DNA from 2 places in the Anaerotruncus sp. AF02-27 genome. Region 2 is predicted to be linked to the other one. Evidence: predicted binding sites of a transcription regulator. Region 2 holds the regulator's gene; the other holds the start of a gene.
What was found. Region 2 encodes HrcA, which represses chaperone genes, less so after heat shock. Its sites were predicted from a motif close to TGTTAGCACTCNNNNNNNNNGAGTGCTAACA; they were not measured.
Positions count from the first base shown of each region.

Region 1: htpG (molecular chaperone HtpG) is a predicted target of HrcA. The motif match lies at 1,800-1,830, and genes of this name have one in related genera.

Region 1 covers NZ_QSBX01000033.1:23,397-26,814, reverse strand. The annotation lists gene htpG (molecular chaperone HtpG) at 1-1,755, opposite strand, end outside; gene DWV16_RS16645 (V-type ATP synthase subunit D) at 1,937-2,611, opposite strand; gene DWV16_RS16640 (V-type ATP synthase subunit B) at 2,653-3,418, opposite strand, start outside.
Region 2 covers NZ_QSBX01000009.1:130,705-134,122, reverse strand. The annotation lists gene DWV16_RS09420 (hypothetical protein) at 1-22, opposite strand, end outside; gene DWV16_RS09415 (HPr family phosphocarrier protein) at 294-518, opposite strand; gene hrcA (heat-inducible transcriptional repressor HrcA) at 768-1,844, shown strand; gene grpE (nucleotide exchange factor GrpE) at 1,873-2,457, shown strand; gene dnaK (molecular chaperone DnaK) at 2,686-3,418, shown strand, end outside.

The sequences.
Region 1 (3,418 bases), on a different contig from region 2:
AAAGACCGGGTGCGCGGCGTTTACCTCCAAAATCCGCTGCGCCTTGACAGGAGCATTGTCCGGGGTGCTGTTTGGCATTGAATTGAGCACCTTTTCCATCTCGAGCGAAAGCGCGCCTTCACTTGAAATGCAGACAGGGTGGCTCTTGAGCTTTCCAGACAGGCGCACCGACGCAACCTTGCCGGAGAGCGCGGAAGAGAGCGTGTCAAGGAGTCCCTTGTTCTCTTCGCCAAGCTTCTTGAGCTCCTCCTTTTCCTCCTCGTTTTCAAGGCCGAGGTCGCTGTCCGAAACCGAACGAAACTCCTTGTCCTCAAATTTGAAGAGCATCTTGAGCGCGAACTCATCAATGTCGTCGGTCAGATAGAGGATTTCGCGTCCAGCGTCGCGGATGCGTTCGGTCTGCGGAAGAAGATCGATCTTTTCGATTGTTTCACCGCAGGCGTAATAGATGTATTTCTGATCCTCCGGCATCCGGCTGACGTATTCATGCAGGGTGACAGGCTTCTTCTCCTGTGAGGAGTAGAACATCAACAAATCCTGCAGAAGCTCCTTCTTTGCGCCGTAATCGCTGTAGACGCCATATTTGAGCTGCAAGCCAAAGTTTTTATAAAACGCTTCGTATTTGTCACGGTCGTTTTCAAGCATTGCGAGCAGTTCGGAGTGGATCTTCTTTTCGAGCCGCCCGGCGATGAGTTTAAGCTGCCGGTCGTGCTGAAGCATCTCACGGGAGATGTTGAGCGAAAGGTCCTGCGAATCGACCAGGCCTTTGACAAAGCTAAAGCAGTCGGGAAGCAAGTCGGCGCATTTGTCCATGATCAGGACGCCGGAAGCGTAGAGCTGCAGCCCCTTTTCATAATCGCGGCTGTAGTAATTAAACGGCGCGCGCGCCGGAATAAACAGCAGGGCGTTGTAGGTGGCGGAGCCTTCGGTGCTCGAGTGGATGACGCGCAGCGGGTCCTGGTAGTCGAAGAATTTCTCTTTGTAGAAATTGTTGTAATCCTCGTCGGTGACCTCGGATTTTTGCTTTTTCCAGATGGGAACCATGCTGTTGAGCGTTTCATTGACCGTATAGGTCTCATATTCCGGCTTTTCCTCAGGGCAGCCCTCCTTGAGACGGGAAGCTTCCATATCCATTTTGATGGGGTAGCGGATGTAGTCGGAATATTTTTTCACCAGAGCGGAGATCCGGTGGCTGTCGAGAAACTCGTCGTAGTTTTCCTCTTCGGAGTTTGGTTTGATGTGCAGGGTGATCACGGTGCCATGGTCCGGTTTTGCGCATTCCTCAATCGTGTAGCCCTCGACCCCGTGGCTTTCCCATTTCCAGGCTTCCTCCGAACCGAAGGCGCGGCTTTCGACCGTCACATCGTCCGAAACCATGAAAGCGGAATAGAAACCGACGCCGAACTGTCCGATGATGTCGACATCCTCCTTCTGTTCATTCTCCTGCTTAAAGGCGAGCGAACCGCTCTTGGCGATGGTGCCGAGGTTCTGCTCGAGCTCGTCTTTGGTCATGCCGCAGCCGTTGTCGGTGATGGTCAGCGTGCGTGCGTCCTTGTCGACCGCAAGGCTGATTGCGAAATCTCCGCGGGAAAGACCGGTCGCACCGTCCGAAAGCGAATGGTAATAGAGCTTGTCGATCGCGTCGCTGGCGTTGGAGATCAGCTCCCGCAGGAAAATCTCCTTGTGGGTGTAAATCGAGTTGATCATCAGGTCGAGCAAACGCTTCGATTCGGCCTTGAACTGTTTGGTTCTCATGATGAACAAGCATCCCTTTCAATCTGAAATAATGACAAACAAGAAGTTAGCACTCAAATATATCGAGTGCTAACTTAAATATACCCGATTCCTGCCAAAAAATCAAGTATAAATTGTGAACAAACCGAGAATGCGCAAAAAAAGGGCCGCCCGACGGGCGGCCCCAACAGTGGTATGGATTCTATTCGGACCAGCCTTGTTCGCGCTCCTTGTAGTGGTGCGCTTCCTGTAGCATCATGTCCTTGACCTTCATCAGGCGGATCTGAGTGGAACGCTCGTTCTCATCCAGCTTCATCGTGATGTACTTGATGTTCTCCTGTGTCTCCGGGATCATAACATGCTCGAGCGCGTTGACGCGGCGGCGGGTCTTTTCGATCTCAGCCGCCATCAGCTGACAGGATTTTTCGCATTCGGCTAGCCGCAGCATGTCGGGCAGGACATCGGCCAGGGATTTGACCGCGTCGTCCAGATCGGAGGAGGTGAACGCAAAACCGTAGGAATAGATGTTGTTCGCGTCGGAGGAGCGGGTCTTATATTCGAACACGGGGATCTCAACGCTCATGACGTTCTTTTGGGAAGCCTCCAAAAAGACCTCCTGCATCGGAGCCATCAGGGCAACGTTGAGCACCTCGTCGTCCATCCCCGCGCGCGCAAGCACGAAGTTTTTATTTGCGGCGGCAATACCTGCCTCAACCTTTTCGCGCAGCGCTTTATTTTCCCGGACGAGATCCAAAAACTGCCGCATCAATTCGTCGCGCTTATCCTTGAGCAGCTTGTGGCCGCGGCGAGCGGTAGACAGCTTCTTTTTGAGGCGGGTCAGCTCCATACGCGTTGGATTTACATGGGTAGATGCCAAGGGTCAATCACCCCTTTCCCATAAATTGAATCGCGGCGTCATCAGGCTTCTTCCTCTGCAAGGATATCGCCGTATTTGCCGTAATGCTCGTCGAGGAATTCGTCCTTGATACGTTTGAGCTCACTTCTCGGCAGGATCGAAAGCAGCTGCCAGCCGATCCGCAGGGTCTCTTCAATGTCGCGGTTGGCGGTGTAGCCCTGCGAGACGAAGTGGCGCTCAAACGCGTCGGCAAACTTCGCATAGAGCAGGTCGATGTCGGTCAGAGCCGCTTCGCCAAGGATGACCATGAGTTCCTTCGCGTCCTTGCCGCGCGCGTACGCCGCAAACAGCTGATTTAAGACGTTCGAATGGTCGGCGCGGGTTTTGCCTTCGCCGATGCCCTTGTCCTTAAGCCTCGAGAGGGAAGGCAGCACGTCGATCGGCGGGGTGACGCCCTTGCGGTACAGGTCACGGGAGAGGATGATCTGACCTTCGGTGATGTAACCGGTGAGGTCTGGGATTGGGTGGGTTTTGTCGTCCTCCGGCATCGTCAGAATCGGGATCATGGTGATTGAGCCGTTCCTGCCGCGCTGGCGTCCGGCGCGCTCGTAGATCGACGCGAGGTCGGTGTACATGTAGCCAGGGTAACCGCGGCGTCCGGGGACTTCCTTGCGGGCCGCGGAAACCTCACGCAGCGCGTCGGCGTAGTTGGTGATGTCGGTGAGGATGACCAGCACGTGCATGCCCTTTTCAAAGGCGAGAAATTCAGCGGCGGTCAGCGCCATACGCGGGGTTGCGATACGTTCGACAGCCGGGTCGTTTGCGAGG
Region 2 (3,418 bases):
GATGCTGTCTGAGCCGGACCATAATAAAATCCCCCTTGTGATATTGTCCAGATCAGTATAGAAAAGCGCCGCGCTGCTGTCGATTTCCCATATTCCCAATTGCTTCTGAAATTGGGAACAGAAGGAAAATTTTGTCGAAATTTGTCGATTTTGAACAAAGAAAAACGGCCCCGGCAATTCGCTTCGGGAGCGTGTGAAAAGATTGTACGGGGATTGTAAGAAAAACGGAAAATTATATGACAACAGGAAAGCCCCGCCAATGGCGGGGCGAAGGTCCGGATCTGCTGGGCGGGTTACGCCACGGCCCATTTGCGCAGTTCCTGCAGGAAGGTGCGGTCGTCTGTGACGACTTTGACCGGCTTGCTGTAATCGAGCGCCATGAGACCGAGCACGGATTTTGCATCTGCGATGCTGCCGTCAACAGTGTGCACGCCAATATCCTGTGCGGACTGCATCGCCAGGAACATGAACTGGCGCAGGTCCTCCGCGGATTGGAGCATTACTTCTTTTGTGGTCATTTTGATAGCCTCCTTTTGCGTCAAAGCTGTTAAATATTTATCAATTTCTTGATATCATTAAACACCATCGGGATTAAAATGTCAATATACACAATTAACAAAATTGAATTTGCGCAAAATAGATAAAATTAGCACTCGAAATATATGAGTGCTAAAAATTCTGTAAACAATTCATGAATTCCGATCTCCCTTTCTTGACATCCTGAAAAAATGTGGTACATTATAGTTGTTGGCACTCGGAGATTATGAGTGCTAAGCGGACTTTGCTCAGTTGTGGAATGTGAGGTGTATGCGATGAAGCTCGACTTGAGAAAACTGAAAATCCTGACCGCGATCGTCGAGACTTACATCGATACCGGCGAGCCTGTCAGCTCCAAGATGCTGGCGCAGAAACTTGATATCAACGTCTCGCCCGCGACCATCCGCAACGACATGGCGGCGCTTTTTGATATGGGATTCCTTGAGCAGCCGCACACTTCCGCCGGACGCGTCCCCTCCCACCTGGGTTATCGGATTTATGTCGATCAGCTGATGCACTGCAAACCGCTGTCTGATGAGGAGCGCGGCGAGATTGACGCGCTTTTCAATGTGCATAACCCCGACCCGGACCGGCTTTTGGAGGATGCCGCGCAGGCGCTCGCGGATTACACCAACTGCGCGACCGTTTCCACCACGATCACACCGAAAACAGTGCGCGTCAAGCATATCGAAATTGTTCCGGCGGGCGTGCGCACGGTGGTCATCCTGGTCATCGCCTCGAACGGCGTCATCCGCGACAAGGTCTGCCGGGTGGATTTCGGCATCACCGCGGAGCTGCTCGAATTTATCAATAAGTTTATCAACGGCCGTCTGGTCGACAAATCGGTCAACGACATCTCCCAGTGGTACATCAATTCGGTTGCGGTCACGCTGGGCGAATATTCCCGGCTGTTTACCCCGATTCTGGCCACCGTTTACGAGCTCTGCAAAGAGATCGATGAAGGCCAGTTCTATACTTCCGGCGGGACCAACCTGCTGGGATATAAGGAGTTTTCCGATGTGGCGCACGATTTGCTGCTCACCATGCAGAACCGCGACCATCTGCTTGGCGTTATCGGCTCGAAGGACGACGCCGTTTTCATCACCATCGGCAAGGAAAACAGCCGAAGCGAGCTGGCCGACACGTCTGTGGTGGTCACCCGTTACTCCATCGGAAAGCAGAACGCGGGCGCGATTGGCGTAATCGGCCCGGTCCGGATGGATTACGCAAAGATTATCCCGCATCTTGAATATTTTTCGCAGACATTAGGGAAATTATTGGCGGAGACTTTTGAACAGGATGCGTAATAAAAACACATAGAAGGTAGGGAACAGATTGTCTCAGAAGCATAAGCATGAGCAGCCCATAGGCGAGGCGGACGAGGTCCAGGAACAGACGCAGCCGGAAGAAAAGACTCCGGAAGCGTCCGAGGAAACCGGGGAAGAAAAACAGCCGGAAGCGGAGCGCAAAGAGCCTGAAAAGACCGAGGCGGAACTGCTGGAAGAGCAGGTTTCGCAGCTGGGTGACAAGCTGCTGCGCACAATGGCCGAGTATGACAACTTCCGTAAGCGCAGCCAGAAGGAGAAGGAAGCGATTTACCCGCAGGCAACCGCAAATGCGGTGGCGCAGTTCGTTCCGATCATCGATACGTTTGAACGTGCGCTCGCGGTGGAATGCGCGGACGCGGAGTTTAAAAAGGGCGTGGAGATGATCCTGCAGAACTTTAAGGATGTGCTCGAAAAGCTCGGAGTCGAAGCGTTCGGCGCTGCGGGCGAGCAGTTCAATCCGGATCTGCACAACGCTGTGATGCACATTGACGATGAATCGCTTGAGACGAACATCATCACCGATGTGTTTCAGAAGGGATATAAAATCGGCGACCGGATCATCCGGCACGCGATGGTCAAGGTCGCAAACTGACCAGGGGGCGCTTTTGAAAAGTCTCCTTTGAAGCCCCTCGGGGCTTTCGGTCCTGCCGCGCCGCGAAGATCTTAAAGTTTCGTCGACCTTTTTAAAGGCTGGAGACATGGGGGCCGGCCTTTCCCGCGGGCCCTGCTTCAGGCGGTTTTTTTGCTGCTTTTTCAAGGAAAAGAAAGCAGGCATTCACCACGTTAAAATTTATTCCAATATATATGGAGGGCATTCATTATGGGAAAAATCATCGGTATTGACCTTGGTACTACAAATAGCTGTGTAGCGGTTATGGAAGGCGGCGAGCCGGTCGTCATCGCGAGCGCGGAAGGCAATCGCACGACCCCTTCGGTCGTTGCATTCTCGAAAACCGGCGAGCGTATGGTCGGCCAGGTTGCAAAACGCCAGGCGATCACCAACCCGGACCGCACGATTTCTTCGATTAAGCGCCACATGGGCACCGATTTTAAGGTGTCGATCGACGGCAAAAACTACACTCCGCAGGAAATTTCCGCGATGGTCCTGCAGAAACTGCGTGACGACGCGGAAGCTTACCTCGGCGAGAAGGTCACCGAAGCGGTCATCACGGTCCCGGCGTATTTCTCCGACGCGCAGCGCCAGGCAACCAAGGACGCGGGCCGCATCGCGGGACTTGATGTAAAGCGCATCATCAACGAACCGACCGCCGCGGCGCTCGCCTACGGCATCGATAAGGAAGCCGATCAGAAGGTCATGGTTTATGACCTCGGCGGCGGCACCTTTGATGTTTCGATCATCGAGATGGGCGACGGCGTGCAGGAGGTGCTCGCCACCAACGGCAACACCCGCCTGGGCGGCGACGACTTCGACCAGCGCGTCATCGATTTCCTGGCAGATTCCTTTAAGAAAGAAAACGGCATCGATCTGCGCGGCGACAAGATGGCCATGCAGCGCCTGAAAGAAGCAGCGGAAAAGGCGAAGATCGAGCTTT